One region of the Streptomyces sp. B6B3 genome, then DNA from elsewhere that is predicted to be linked to it. Evidence: riboswitches for the same ligand, from Rfam matches in the RefSeq annotation. Region 1 holds a riboswitch; the other holds the start of a gene.
The links. Region 1 has a riboswitch for thiamine pyrophosphate ahead of thiO (glycine oxidase ThiO). Riboswitches for the same ligand answer to the same signal wherever they lie in the genome.

Region 1 (7,579 bases):
GCTGCGTGTCGATCACGGAGCCGCGCGGCACCTCGTCGGAGAACTCCCAGCGCTCCTCGCCCGGCGTCAGGCCGGCCTCCCTGAGCTCGTCCTTGGCCTCGGCGAGGGCCGAGCCGCGCAGGTCGGGCACCACCACGACCGCCGGCCCGTCGGAGACGACGATGGTGACCGTGGAGTTCCGCCGGACCCGCTCGCCGCGTTCCGGATCGGAGATGATGACGTGGCCCGGGTCCACGGTCTCCGAGGTCTCGTGCTCGACCTCGACCCGCAGCCCCGCGTCCCGCAGCCGCTCCTCGGCCTCGCTCTGCGACAGCCCGTACACCCCGGGTGTGCGCAGGAACTGCCCCGAGTTGATGTACCAGACCCCCAGGCCGATGCCGAGCAGCAGCAGCGCCGCGCCGACCAGCGTCAGCACCCGGCGGCGCGGCATCCGGCGGCGCGGGGGCAGCCCCTCCGAGCCGAACTCCTCCTCGGCGACGTACGGCGGCAGCAGCGGCACCTGGATGCGTGCCGTGTTCTCCCGACGACCGTCGGGAGCGCTGGCCCGCACCCCCTTGGGCAGCGGCACCACGCGGGTGCGGTCCTCCGAGCCCAGCTCAGGACCCACCCCGCCCGGCGCGGCCGGCCGGGGATCGGTGTCCAGCTGGGCCTCGCTGAGCACCGCGCGCACGGCCCGCACCAGGGAGAGCAGGGCCGCGGCGTCGGCCGGCCGGCGGCCCGGGTCCCGGGCCGCGGCCCGGGCGACCAGCCCGTCCAGCTCCGGCGCGAGGTCCTCGACCTCCTGGGAGGGCAGCGGCATGTCCTCGCTGACATGGGCGTACAGGACCCGCGCGGCGGTCTCCCCGGTGTACGGCTTGCGGCCGGTGAGCATCTCGTAGAGCAGCACGCCGCAGGCGTAGACGTCGGTGCGGGCGTCGACCGCGCCGCCCTCGATCTGCTCCGGCGCCAGATAGGAGAGCGTGCCGAGCACGGAGTCGGTGGCGGTGGACGTCGGTCCTTCCTGCGGATCGACCGCCCGCACCAGGCCGAAGTCCGCGACCTTGACCCGGCCGTCGTCGCCGATCAGCACGTTCTCCGGCTTCATGTCGCGGTGCACCAGGCCCGCCCGGTGCGCGGCCCCCAGGCCGGCCAGCATCGGCTCCAGGATGTCCAGCACCGCCCGCGGCTGGAGCGCGCCCCGGTCCCGCAGCACGTCCCGCAGGGTGCAGCCGGCCACGTACTCCATCGCCAGGTAGACGTAGCCGCCGTCGGTGCCCTGGTCAAGGACGCCGACGATGTTCGGATGGTCGAGCCGGGCGGTCGACCTGGCCTCCCGGATGAACCGCTCGACGAAGCCGGCGTTCTGGGCGAGTGAGGGGTGCATCACCTTCAGGGCCACCACCCGGTCGAGCCGGGTGTCCAGGGCGCGATAGACCGTGGCCATGCCGCCGACCGCGATTCGCTGCTCGACGCGGTACCTGGCGTCGAGCAGCCGGCCGATCAGCGGGTCCTGAAGGGTCGTGTCCACGGCTCACGAGTCTACGAGCCGGGTGCCGCGCCCCGGGCGTTTCGCGGCCCTCGGAGCCCGACTTGCAGCGGAACGGTGACCAACCAGCGGCACCGGGCCGCCGGGATCAGCCGCCGGTGGTCAGGCCCAGGGTCTGCCGGATGGCGATCTCCTGGTCGATCCCGAGCGTCGCGTAGCCCTCCGTGTACTCGCTCTCGAAGGCGGCCAGGTCCTGGGCGTCGGCCGCCCGGTTCCAGTGCGTCAGGCTGACCTCACGCGCCGCGACCAGCTCGTCGACCTGCCCGGCGACGTCCCCCGACCATGCGGCGGCCGCCAGGTCGCCCGCCTCCTGGTCGATGGTCCCGGCCATCTGCTCGGCCCACTCCCGTTGCGCCGGCAGCGGATCGTCCGGGTACGGCTCGTTCCAGATGACGATCTCCAGCGGCGTGGTGATCTCCAGGTAGCTCGCCTGGTCCGCGCTGAGCTCGCCGGGGTCGCCGCGCACCGAGCCCTCCAGCGGGGTGCCGTCGATATGGCCGAAGAAGCAGAGGATCTCCCGGTCACCGAAGGACCAGCTGGACTGCTGCGGGTAGTAGAAGTACATGGTGGTCGAGGTGTCGAGCTCCCAGGTGTCGAGCACGTAGGGCTGGACCAGCCGGCCACACTCGTCGAACGCGAGCTCGGTCAGCTCCGCGTCCCCGGGGAACTCCTGGTAGCCGGTCACCTGGGCGGTGCCGTACGCCTCCGCCTCGTGCGGGGCGTCGCAGGGCAGCCGGGTGACGGTGGTCTCCTCGGTGGCCTCGTTCTCCTCGTACTGGCCGAGGCCGGTGCCGGAGTCGAAGCAGTCGCCGACCCGGATGTCGAAGACGTCGATCTGCTCGCCGTCGTCGGGTGTCGGTTCGGTCGGGTTGGGGTCGTCGGTGGGCTCGTCGTCCGGCTCGCGCCGCTCCGGGCGCTGCTCCTCGGTGGCCTCGGTCCCCCCGCCGTCGTCGTCCGAGTTGGTCGCCGCGACGGGGATGATCACGGCGAGCGCCGCGATCTGCACGCCGGCCAGCACGACGCCGGCGATGGCCAGGCCCCGACCCCGCTCGGCCCCGGCGCGCGCGGAGAGCCGGGACAGCGCGACCAGCCCGAGCGTCAGGGCCACGGGGAAAAGCCCGACCAGGCCGGTGACCAGGGCGCCGATCGCCAGGCCGTTGACCGGCCGTGCCGGCGCCGGCTGGCCCCACGGCGGCGGCCCGCCGCCCGGCGGCTGCCCGGGACCGCCCGGATAGGGCGGCGGCGGACCGTACGGCTGCGGCGAGGGCTGTGCCGGCGGCGGGCCCGGCTGTGGGGCCGGTTGTGGGGCCGGCGGCTGCGACGGGGGTTCCGCCGACTTCCCCGGCTGCTGCTGGTGCGGTGGGGGCGGACCCTGCGGCGGTCCCGAGGGCGGCGGCCAGGCGCCATAGCCCTGCGGTGGCGGCGGAGTGTCCATGGTCCCCCCGGGGAGCGCGGTGATGCTGGGTGCGGCCCTGGAACCCTTGCGCCGCTGCGCCGGCCCGCCGCAGGGCGGATCGTATCTCAGTGCGAGAACGCCGGACGTTCCCGCTCCACGTCCGCGTCCAGGCTGGCCAGCCCCGCCATCGGGGACGAGGCGCGGGCGAAGTGCCGCCTCGGGATCCGCCCCGCGCGCCCGGCCAGCCGCCCGGCCAGCACCGCGTGCCGCATCGCCCGCGCCATCTCCTCGGGGCGCTGCGCCCGGGTGACCGCGGAGGCCAGCATCACGCCGGCGCACCCCAGCTCCATGGCCAGCGCCGCGTCGGAGGCGGTGCCGACGCCGGCGTCGAGGATGACCGGGACGCCGGCGCGTTCGGTGATCAGCTCGATGTTGTGCGGGTTGCGGATGCCGAGGCCCGAGCCGATCGGGGAGCCCAGCGGCATCACGGCCGCGCAGCCGGCGTCCTCCAGGTGGCGGGCCAGCACCGGATCGTCGTTGGTGTACGCGAGCACCGTGAAACCGTCGTCGACCAGGGTCTCGGCGGCCTCCAGGGTGGCCATCGGGTCGGGCAGCAGGGTGCGCTCGTCGGCGACCACCTCCACCTTCACCAGTTCGGTGCCCAGCGCCTCCCGGGCCAGCCGCGCGGTCAGCACGGCCTCGCCCGCGGTGTAGCAGCCGGCGGTGTTCGGCAGCGGCCGGATGCCGAGCTCGGCGAGCACGGAGAGCACCGAGCCGCGGGCGCCCGGGTCGATCCGGCGCATGGCCACGGTGGTCAGCTCGGTGCCCGAGGCGACCAGCGCGCGGCGCAACACGTCCAGGCTGGGCGCGCCGCCGGTGCCCATGATGAGGCGGGAGGACAGCCGCAGGCCGCCCAGCGCCAGGGCCTCGTCGCCGGCCGCGGTGTCGGTGGTGCCGGTGCTGGTGCCGGTGGTGTCGTTGGCGGGTGTGGTGTCGGTGGGGTTGGTCTCGGCCATGACGGTCTCAGCCTCCCTGTACGGCGGTCAGCACCTCGACCCGGTCGCCCTCGGCGAGCGCGGTCGCGGGCCACTGGCCGCGCGGGATCACGGTCTCGTTGACGGCGGCGGCGATCCCGCCCGGGCCGGCGGGCGCGGCGAGCAGCTCGGCCACCAGCCGGTCCAGCGTGGTGCCGGACGCGAGCCGGCGCCGCTCCCCGTTCACCCATACCTGGACGTCCGCGCTCACGTTGCTCACACCGCCACCTCCTCGCGCGCCGCGGGCGCCGGCTCGCCGGGCGACCAGCGCCGTGGGGTGAAGGGGCGGGCGTGTTCGGGAAGCTCCCCGCTCGTCAGCACCTCGGCCAGCACCTCGCCGGTGATCGGTGCGAGCAGCACCCCGTTGCGGTGGTGCCCGGTGGCCAGGTGCAGCCCGGCCAGCCCGCTCGGGCCGAGCAGCGGGGCGTTGTCGGGGGAGCCGGGCCGCAGCCCGGCGCGGCATTCGACGAGCGGCAGCTCGGTCACGCCGGGCACCAGCTCGTGGGCGTCGCGCAGCAGCTGGTAGACGCCGCCCGCGGTGACGGTGGTGTCCGGGCCGCACTCCTCCGAGGTGGCGCCGAGCACCAGCTCGCCGTCGGTCCGGGGCACCAGGTAGATCGAGCCGCCGCGGACCACCGCCCGCACCGTGCGGCTCAGCAGCGGCGGCCGGCCGGCCGGCATGCGCAGCCGCAGGATCTGGCCCTTCACCGGACGCACCGGCGGCGCGACGTCGGGCGGCAGCCCGGCGAGCTCCGCGCTGCGGCAGCCGCCGGCGAGCACCACCTGCCCGGCCGCCAACGTGCCGCCGTCCGACAGCGTCAGACCGGTGGCGCGCTCGCCCGTGACCGTCAGCTCGGTGGCCCAGACGCGGTGGAACGCCACGCCGGCCCGCTCGCAGGCGACCAGCAGCGCGGCCAGCAGCAGGCGCGGGTTCACCTGGTGGTCGCCGTCGACGCGCAGCCCGCCGCGCACGCCCGGTGCCAGCATCGGCTCCAGCCGGCGGCTCTCCCGGCCGGACAGCCACTGGGTCGCCAGGCCGCAGCGCTGCTGCAGCGCGTGCAGCTCGCGCAGCAGCGACCGGTCGTCGGCGTCCAACGCGGCCACCAGGGTGCCGCACGGGCGGTAGCCGACGTCGATTCCGGCCAGCTGCGTCAGCTCGGCGACGAACTCCGGATAGCGGGCGGCCGAGGCGAGGTTGAGGTCGAGCAGCGCCTCCTCGCCGTGGTGCAGTTCGGTGACGGCGGCCAGCATCCCGGCGGCCACCCCCGCGGCGCCGTCGCCGGGCCGCGGGTCGACCACCGCGGTGCGCAGCCCTCGTTGGGCCGCCCGCCAGGCGGTGACCAGGCCGATCACACCGCCGCCGACCACGACGACGTCCGCCGATCTACGCGCACTCACGCGACTCCTCCCTTCGCCGGCATGACCCGGATCAGGTTCGTACGGTCGGAGGCCGGCCAGCCTCCCTCTCAGCCCGGTGCGCCGGGCTCCCGTGGGTGTCCTTCGTCGGCAGCCTAGTACCGCCCTCGCCTGGCCGGAACCCGAGGGCGAGAGAGCGCTCTCTCGACTCGCTCCCGATCGCCCGTCATTGGCCGTCAGGTGCGCGGGCGAGTTCCGGGAATGCGTCGAACTTCTTGACGCCTTGTTTCGCCATCTCTAGGTTCCGGGTCAGAGAGCGCTCTCTCACACCCCCCACCTCATTCGAGGAGAGCACGTGAAACCACACACCTGGCCGCGGCGCGCGCTCTACGCCGGACTCGCCATCCTCGGCCTGATCGGCTCACAGTTCGTCGTCGGCGTCAGCGGCGCGGCCGCCGGTGACGATCCGGCGGGGGACAGCGCGGCGGCGGACGTCGTGCGCGTGGCGGAGTTCGTGGCGGAGTGCACGTTCAGCCACCAACTCCCCGACGACCCGATCGTCTTCCCCGGCCTGGCCGGAGCCTCACACATGCACAGCTTCTTCGGAAGCACGGTGACCAACGCACACACCAACCTCGGCGACCTGCTGGCGTCGGACAGCACCTGCGACCCGGCCATCGACCTCTCGTCGTACTGGGTGCCGACGCTCTTCGTGAACGGGCAGGCGGTCCAGCCGCAGTCCGCGACGTTCTACTACCTGGGCGAGGGCGTCAACGACCCCTCGAGGATCCAACCCCTGCCGCAGGGACTGAAGATCGTGGCCGGCAACGCGGTGGCCAGCGGTCCCGACCAGTCCATCGCGCGATGGTCGTGCCTGCACGCCGGGCACGTCGACCCGTCCAAGGACTTCGTGACCTGCCCGGCGGGCACGGCCCTGGAGTCGTACCTCGACTTCCCGCAGTGCTGGAACGGCGTCGACCTCGACTCGCCGAACCACAAGGACCACATGGCCTACCCGGTCAACGGCGCGTGCCCGGCGACCCACCCGGTGCCGGTGCCGAAGCTCCGTCAGGTGCTTCGTTACCCGGTCAACGGTGACCCCTCCGGGTTCGAGCTGGCCTCCGGGCCCGGCTACACGATGCACGGCGACTTCTTCAACGCCTGGCCGGTCGACGAGATGGCCCGGCGGGTCGCGAACTGCATCAACCCCGTCATCAAGTGCGGCCCCGACGGCACCCCGTAGTGCGCCGCCCCGACCGGCGCCGGCCGGCCCTCGCGGGCGGGCCGGCGCCCCTGGCGGCCGTGCTGGCCTCGGTCGTCCTGCTGCTCTGGGCCCTCACCGGATGCGGCGGGTCGGCGGCGGGTCCCGGTCCGGCGGGGCCCGGCGGGGACGCGACCACCGGCTCGGCGTCCGACGGCGGGGCGTCGGACGCGGCGGGGACCGGGGGAGCGGCCGGGCTGAGCCCGACCGACCTGGCCTGGGCCCAGCTGATGATCCCGCTGAACGACCGGATGCTCGCGATGCTCGACCAGGTCGCCCGGCACGGCCGGGACCCCGGCCTGCGCGGCTTCGCGGACGAGCTCGCGGCCAGCCACCGGACCGAACTGGGGCGGCTGCACGCCCTGCTGGACGACGCGGGCGTGACCTACACCAACCTCCACGAGGGCCACAACATGCCCGGCATGGTCACCGAGGAGGAGCTCGACGACCTCGTCCGGCTGCGCGGCGCCGCCTTCGACGCGGCGGCCAGGGACCACCTGCGCGAGCACCTGGCGGAGTCGGGACAGGTCTCCCGCGCCGAACGGGACGCCGGCGCGGACGACGACGCGACCACCCTCGCCGCGGAACTCGCCGACGCTCGCGTCGCCCAACTCGACGAGCTCGCCCGGCTCGGCGACTGAACACCCCACACGACCCCCCCACACGTACCCCCCACACGGGAAGGACCAGGACGACACGATGGATGTCACCACGCCGGGGCGCACCCCGGTGACCACGTCGCACCGGAGACGACCGCGCTGGCCGCTGGCCACGCTGATGGCGGTGCTCGCGACCGTTCTCGGCATCACCACGCTGGCGGCGCCGTCCTCCTCCGTGGCCGCCGAGGAGGTTCTGCTCTCCTACGACAAGCCGGCCCAGGCGTCCACCTCGCAGCACGACGGCACCTGCTGGGAATGCGGCCCCGACAAGGCGTTCGACCACGACCCGGCCAGCCGCTGGGCCACCTCCCCGGAGGGCGGCTGGGTGGACCCGGGCTGGATCTCCGT
Region 2 (7,579 bases), on a different contig from region 1:
CGGTTCAAGGTCCGTCTCCCGTAGATGGGCACCGTCGAACCACCACGGGCCTTGCCACAGCAGCGCGAAGAAGACCACGACACCGATGCCAGTGAATCCCCACCCCACGATCCGCCTCATGAACCCCGTTTTACCAGCCCGCGCTGAGCCCCACCGTCCCTGCGGCTGACCAGCCCGCACGCCTCAAGCGGCTTCTTTGTCGAAACCCGTCTTCACTTCCTCAAGGGCGCGCCTCGCTGCGCGCCGGGCGGCCCTGACGTCCCTGGCCGGGCGTGCGGCCTGGCGGCCGGTCCCGGCCGGGCGCCGCCGCCCGCGCGTCGAGGCGGCACGGGAGTGTTTGGGGCGGGCGGCCTGCGAGTCCTGAGCCACCTGACCGGGCCGGGGCCCGCGTCGAGCAAGGACAGGGGGCCACTCGGGCACCAACGTGGGCAGGACCAGCCTGCCCGAGTCGCCGGCCAGCGTATGGCCCCCTGACCATGCTCGACCCCAACCCGGGCAGGACACCGGCCCAACACTCTCCGGCCACCCGCGACCGCAGGCGCGGCACCCATGGCGCCTCACCCAGCCCGCCGCAGCCGAGCGCCTGTTACCCGCGCCAGCAACGCGATATCGCGTGCGGTCGAGGCCGAGCAAGTCAGCCGAACCACGCCCGAGCCGTCCGGCGCCGCGTCGGCCCGCAGCTGTATGCCCTCCGCGTCTACACCGGCCAGCCGCAGCCCGGAAGCCAGTGCCTCGGCGGCATCCTTCGCGTCTCGCCATCCATCCACGTAGTCGACTCCCGTACCCACAGCACGGTGTCAGGGTCGAACTCCGCGTTGAGTGATCCTGTCTCGTCGTCCGGGCCGTGCATCGCTGAACACCCTTCTGTCCATCTGACTTGGGGTCCTGCGGCTTGATCACAACGACCGCAGCCCCGATACCATCGGCACCGGGGTTCTGCGGAATCCCTGCCGGACCACCCGCGAAGCTGCCAGGCGGAGAGGGTGGTCCGGTCACGTATGGGGTTGTCGGTCAGGGAGCCTGACGGGGTGGGCCCGTCTCCTTCTCTCGGTCGTAGAGGGGGTTGCCGGGCGCCGGGTCGACGCGCATGAACCACTCCGTGTAGAGCTTGAACTGGCGATGCGAGACGTTCCGGCCGGTGTGCTCCAAGGCCCACAGCTCAACCGGCGCGGACTCGTTGTCCACCAGCTCGGACGAGGCGTCGCAGGTCAGGCACTCAATGCGGAAAATCGCCTTGGTGGCGTTCGGCGCTGTCTCCTCGCCCAGCGTCCAAGGCACGTGGTGTTTGATGACCGACCGAGGACTCACCAGGACCGCCGCCCCAGTCGCTCCGCCACGAGCTCCACGCGGTCCGGCTGAACGTCCCATTCCCGCCCGCCCTCGACGGGGCGAAGCCACACCCGGCCCGACTGGTAGTCCATGACCTTGCCGAGCCGGCCCAGCTCCGTATCCCGTGCCAGAGAACCGACCTTGGGTGTCGACGTGCCACTCACGGGGCCACCTCCACTCCATGGATGCGGCTCGGCCTCACGTCAATCCCGTACGACGCCAACCACAGTGCCCGCCGCCGCTCACGTTGCTCGGTCCGCTCGCGACGCGAACGCCGTTCCGCGGCGGACAGCACGTACGGGCGGACCAGTTCATCGGCGCCGCGCCCCGGCTGGCGAGGCAACACAATCGTCGGCTCGTCCTCCCGGCGCACTTCGGCAAGGACGGAGTCCGCCCGATGGCGGCCGGGGGCTGGCAAGAGCCGTCGCAGCAACGGCAGAAGAATCCAGGCGATACAGTGCGACACGTCGACGCTCCTTCGTAGCGTTGGCCACGCCCCCGGACCGAGCCCACGGTCGCGGGGGTCTACGTCGCGTGATCATCGCGTCGCTCACTGGGACGTAGGAACCACGTCCCAACCCCACTTTGGGACGTCCCGCGTCGGGTAAAACGTCCCTAGTGCCGTCCCACCATGCGGAGAGAGACTGTGGAGCCGAACGAGAGGCTACGAGCTGTCATGGCAGCCGGAGGCTGGACCCATGCCACCCTCGCGGCGAAGGTCGACGTGGACCCCAAGTCCGTCGAACGCTGGGTGAACCTCGGCCGCACACCACGCCGTTCCACGGCCATGCGGGCAGCCGAGACCCTAGGAGAAGACGTGCACGCACTCTGGCCTGCCCTACGCCAAGCCCGCCCCGCCCGCGCGGTCAGCCCCGAACTCGTCGCGCTCCACGAACAACGCGCCAACGTCCCCGCAACCGCGTTCGTCGACCTCATCACCCGCGCCACTGAGCAGATTGACGTGCTGGTCTACGCGGCCGTCTTCTTGCACGAGGCCAATCCCAGACTCAACGAGCTACTCAAGGAACGAGCAGCCGAGGGCTGTGCCATCCGGATTGCCATCGGCGACGCCGACAGCCCCAACGTTCAGCATCGCGGCCAAGAGGAGAAGTTCGGCCACGGCATCGAATCGCGCTGCCGCCTGGCCCTCATGCACTACCGCCCGCTCATCGGCGTGCCCGGCATCGAAATCAGGACCCACGGCACCACGCTCTACAACTCCCTCTACCGCGCCGACGAGGAGATGTTGGTCAACGCCCACGTCTGGGGCGTCAACGCCTACGGCGCACCCGTCTGGCACCTACGCCGCGACGCCCGCGGCGGCATGTTCGACACCTACGCCGAGAGCTTCAACGCCGTCTGGGCCACCGCCAAACCTGTCACCGAGGAAGCCTGAACCATGGCACGCACCGAGTACTACGACGACCCCGACGCCCCCAAGCCCAACAGCCTCGTCGTCGCCGCCTCAGCCGTCGTCACCGACGATGCCGGCAACATCCTCCTCCAACGCCGCCGCGACAACGACCTGTGGGCCCTGCCCGGCGGCGGCATGGAAATGACTGACTCTCTCCCCGGTACGGCGGTGCGCGAGGTCAAGGAAGAAACCGGCCTGGACATCGAGATCACCGGCCTCGTCGGCACCTACACCGACCCGCGCCACGTCATCGCCTACACCGACGGCGAAGTCCGCCGCCAGTTCAACATCTGCTTCAACGCCCGCATCACTGGCGGAGAGCTGACCATCTCCGACGAGTCCACCGAACTCCGCTTCATCCCACCCGCCGACCTAGCCACCCTGCCTATGCACCACACCCAACGGCTGCGGCTCCAGCACTACCTAGAGCACCGCAACAGCCCTCACCTCGGCTAGGCGCGTGACAACAATCAAGAATCAGAATCCCGTTCCACCTATCGAAACCCGGCCCTTTCGATCCTTTCTACCTCCGCATCAAAAGCCGCCATGGCATCGTCATCAATCGTGAGCTTGAAGTGCAAGGTTAGATCGATACGCAGATCGGGATCATACATATCCACCTGCGAAAATCTGTCGAAGTTGCTCACCAGAGTTTCTACAAATTCGCGAAACTCGCGCACTGGATTGTTCATCAGCACAGCCGTCAGCTGAAGAAACTTCAACAGATGCGACGGCGCCCGAGCAGAGCGGAGATCAACAGCGCACCGCATGAAGCCCTGATAAATGTCAAGCAGGCGCTTAGCGACGTGCTCAATCACGACGGGGTCACCCGGCTCACCTGGAGGACCGAAGGCACTTCGTTGCATATCCTCCGAAAGCCAGTAGTTGATTCTTTCGCCAATCTCCGATGCGCTCCCAATTACGCTATCCGCATACGCGACAACCTCCTGAGCGTTGGCAAGATACTGCCCTGCGCCAGGGTTTCCCACGGCGTGGTCAAGCCACACCGGATTCAGCTTATCCATGCCAATTTTGAGGAAACCTGCCCACGCCAAATATTCCCACACGATTGGCTTCTCAACGAGAAGGCGATCTAACTGATCCTGAGTTCTGGGAACTTTCGGGACAGGCTTATTCTCCCCGCCCTCACCAAGATCTGCACCACTGTTCAATGAGGGAGCCGAGGAATTCCCATGGTAGAGATTTAGGGTGATGGGCCCATTGAATTGGCCGGCTTGAAACACGGGACCGTGAGTTGAGCCGCTGAAGTCGTTGCGCGCCTCGAAAGGCGCTCCAGCAGCCGTATTCCCATCCGGCCTATCAGTTGACTCCATGCCGCCTCCCCAAGCCCTCGATCTGATACTAGTCAGGTTACTGCGGGAAGAGGCTGCATCCCTCGTCAATACCAAGATCCACCTACAGACCGAATCCCACTTGCAGGGCCAGCCTGTGGAGTCGAACTCTTGCCCGCCGCGAGCCCTTCCACTGTCGAGAAGGCAGTGTCCCGGTCCGAGGCCCGCCTCGGACCGGGACACTTCCGTCAGTCCGCGAGCGGCAGGTAGAGGCGGTTGCCGCCCTCGGCGAACTCCTGGGACTTCTGGGCCATCCCGGCGGCTGCCTCGGCGGCTTCGGCCGAGGCAGCGCTGGTCAGGCCCAGTTCGTCGCCGTAGTCGTTCATTATGCTTCTACTAATCTTCATCGAGCAGAAGCGGGGGCCGCACATGGAGCAGAAGTGGGCGGTCTTGGCGGGTTCGGCGGGGAGGGTCTCGTCGTGGAAGGCGCGGGCCGTGTCCGGGTCGAGGGACAGGTTGAACTGGTCCTCCCAGCGGAAGTCGAAACGGGCGTCGGACAGGGCGTCGTCCCAGTCCTGGGCGCCCGGGTGGCCCTTGGCGAGGTCCGCGGCGTGGGCGGCGATCTTGTAGGTGATGACGCCGGTCTTCACGTCGTCCCTGTCGGGCAGGCCGAGGTGCTCCTTCGGGGTGACGTAGCAGAGCATCGCCGTGCCCCACCAGGCGATCATCGCCGCGCCGATGCCGGAGGTGATGTGGTCGTAGGCGGGAGCGATGTCGGTGGTCAGCGGGCCGAGGGTGTAGAACGGGGCGTCGTCGCAGAGTTCGCGCTGGAGGTCCACGTTCTCCTTGATCTTGTGCATGGGCACGTGGCCCGGCCCCTCGATCATGGTCTGCACGTCGTGTGCCCTGGCGATGGTCGTCAGCTCGCCGAGCGTGCGCAGCTCCGCGAACTGCGCCTCGTCGTTGGCGTCGGCGATCGAACCGGGGCGCAGCCCGTCGCCGAGGGAGAACGTGACGTCGTAGGCGGCGAGGATCTCGCAGAGCTCCTCGAAGTGCGTGTAGAGGAAGCTCTCCTGGTGGTGGGCGAGGCACCAGGCCGCCATGATCGAGCCGCCGCGGGACACGATGCCGGTCTTGCGGCGCGCGGTCAGCGGGACGTAGCGCAGCAGCACGCCGGCGTGCACGGTCATGTAGTCCACGCCCTGTTCGGCCTGTTCGATCACGGTGTCCCGGTAGATCTCCCAGCTCAGCTCCTCGGCCCGGCCGCCGACCTTCTCCAGCGCCTGGTAGATGGGCACGGTGCCGACGGGGACGGGTGAGTTGCGCAGCACCCACTCGCGGGTGGTGTGGATGTCCCGGCCGGTGGACAGGTCCATGACCGTGTCGGCGCCCCAACGGGTCGCCCAGACCATCTTGTCGACCTCCTCCTCGATGGAGGAGGTGACGGCGGAGTTGCCGATGTTGGCGTTGACCTTCACCAGGAAGTTCCGGCCGATGATCATCGGCTCGGTCTCCGGATGGTTGATGTTGGCCGGCAGTACGGCGCGGCCGGCGGCGAGCTCCTCGCGGACGAGGTCGGCGGGGCGGTTCTCGCGGAGCGCGACGAACTCCATCTCGGGGGTGATCTCGCCGCGGCGCGCGTACGCCAGTTGGGTGACGGCGGCGCCGCTGCCGCGTCGGGCCCCGCCGTTCGGGCCGTGCTCCGCGGTGTCGCCGCGTTCGGCGATCCAGCCCGCGCGCAGCGGCGGCAGGCCGCGGCGGACGTCGGTCTGGACGTCCGGGTCGGTGTACGGCCCCGAGGTGTCGTACAGGGACACGTCCCGGCCGTCCGTCAGCCGCACGTGCCGCACGGGAACCCGGAGGTCGGGGCGCGCCCCGGTGAGGTATCCCTTGTGCGCGCCGACGGGCCGGTCGGCCGCGGTGCGGGCAGGCGTGCGTGCGTTTTGCTTGGTCATCGGACCTACTCCCTACGCCGGCATTACCCGGTAACAGGTTCGGCGGTCGGCGCGGCCTCAGCGCCCTCTCAGCCCCGTGCCCGGAGCTCCCGCGATTGGCACATATGCGACTCCACGCTAACGGCACACCGGCCGAGCTGAACAGGGGGCCGGGTCGCTTAGGCGATGATCTGACCGTGACCTCATTCGACGACGCCCCCGGATCCGGGCAGGGACCCGAACCCGGGCACGCGCACGCGCATCACCATCACGGCGGTCCCGCCGCGCCCGTGTCGCTGCGGCTGCGGCGGGTCATCGCGGCGGTGCTGATCCCGTTCGCCGCCCTGGTCGCCGCCGGCGTGGTGCTGCTGTGGCCGGGCGGCGCGCCGGAGGGCGAGGGGCAGCGCACCGGGCTCGGCTTCGACCAGCAGACCGAGGACGCGCGGATCACCGAGGTCGAGGAGGTGAACTGCGCGGACATCGGGGTGCAGGTGCCGCGCGGCGTCACCGGAACCTGCGAGACGGCCACGGTCGAGGTCACCACGGGGCCGCACGCCGGACGCACCTTCGACGAGGTGGTCCCGCCGGACGCGCCGCAGCGCTACAGCGTGGGCCAGAAGGTGGTCGTCGCCTTCGCCCCCGATGCGCCCGAGGAGTTGCAGTACAGCATCAGGGACGTGGGCCGGGAGCCGCCGATGCTGCTGCTCGCCGGGGTGTTCGCGCTGGTCGTGGTGGCGGTCGGGCGGCTCCGCGGGCTGCTGGCGCTGGTCGGCCTGGTGGTGAGCTTCGCGGTGCTGACCGCGTTCATCCTGCCGGCCATCCTCAACGGCTCCAACCCGCTGCTGGTCGCGGTCATCGGCGGCAGCGTGATCATGCTGGTGACGCTGTTCCTGACCCACGGGGTGACCGCCCGCACCGCGGTCGCGGTGCTCGGCACGTTGATCTCGCTGCTGCTCATCGGGCTGCTGGGGTCGGCGTTCATCGGGTGGGCCAGCCTCACCGGGAACACCGACGACCAGACCAGCCTGGTGCACAGCCTGTACCCGGGCATCGAGATCCGCGGGCTGCTGCTCGCCGGCATCCTGATCGGCTCGCTCGGCGTGCTGGACGACGTGACGGTGACCCAGACGTCGGCGGTGTGGGAGCTGAAGCAGGCGGAGCCGGGGGCAGGTTGGCCGAAACTGTACCGATCGGCGATGCGCATCGGCCGGGACCACATCGCCTCGGTGGTCAACACCCTGGTGCTGGCCTACGCGGGCGCCGCGCTGCCGCTGCTGCTGCTCTTCACCATCGCCCGCAGCGGCGTGGACACCGTGGCGTTCAGCGAGGTGGTGGCCGAGGAGATCGTCCGGACGCTGGTCGGCTCGATCGGGCTGGTGGCCTCGGTGCCGGTGACGACGCTGCTGGCGGCGCTGGTGGTCAGCGCCGACCGCCGGCCGGACGCGGCCGTTCCGGCCCCGAGCAGGGCGCCGGGTGCCGCCGAGGGGTCACGCGCTACCAGCCGCCACCGGAAGAGGAGGAGACGAACTTCCGCACCACGAAGATGAGGATCGCCACCAGGGCGGCGAACAGCAGGATCTTGAACACGAAGCCGACCAGCATCGTGATCA

Region 2: it holds a riboswitch for thiamine pyrophosphate, as region 1 does, so the genes downstream of both, thiC (phosphomethylpyrimidine synthase ThiC) here and thiO (glycine oxidase ThiO) in region 1, are expected to answer to the same signal.

What each region holds. Positions count from the first base shown of each region.
Region 1 is NZ_JBDPLU010000009.1:302,971-310,549, reverse strand. It holds gene pknB (Stk1 family PASTA domain-containing Ser/Thr kinase) at 1-1,507, opposite strand, end outside; gene ABGB06_RS20935 (septum formation family protein) at 1,614-2,960, opposite strand; gene ABGB06_RS20930 (thiazole synthase) at 3,047-3,805, opposite strand; gene thiS (sulfur carrier protein ThiS) at 3,945-4,166, opposite strand; gene thiO (glycine oxidase ThiO) at 4,172-5,353, opposite strand; TPP riboswitch at 5,345-5,456, opposite strand; gene ABGB06_RS20915 (DUF1996 domain-containing protein) at 5,667-6,554, shown strand; gene ABGB06_RS20910 (DUF305 domain-containing protein) at 6,554-7,213, shown strand; gene ABGB06_RS20905 (family 16 glycosylhydrolase) at 7,272-7,579, shown strand, end outside.
Region 2 is NZ_JBDPLU010000005.1:360,736-368,314, reverse strand. It holds gene ABGB06_RS14155 (pentapeptide repeat-containing protein) at 1-120, opposite strand, end outside; gene ABGB06_RS14150 (hypothetical protein) at 1,012-1,278, opposite strand; gene ABGB06_RS14145 (hypothetical protein) at 1,305-1,493, opposite strand; gene ABGB06_RS14140 (XRE family transcriptional regulator) at 2,006-2,725, shown strand; gene ABGB06_RS14135 (NUDIX domain-containing protein) at 2,729-3,199, shown strand; gene ABGB06_RS14130 (hypothetical protein) at 3,238-4,077, opposite strand; gene thiC (phosphomethylpyrimidine synthase ThiC) at 4,284-5,990, opposite strand; TPP riboswitch at 5,983-6,094, opposite strand; gene ABGB06_RS14120 (YibE/F family protein) at 6,095-7,516, shown strand; gene ABGB06_RS14115 (DUF5326 family protein) at 7,464-7,579, opposite strand, start outside.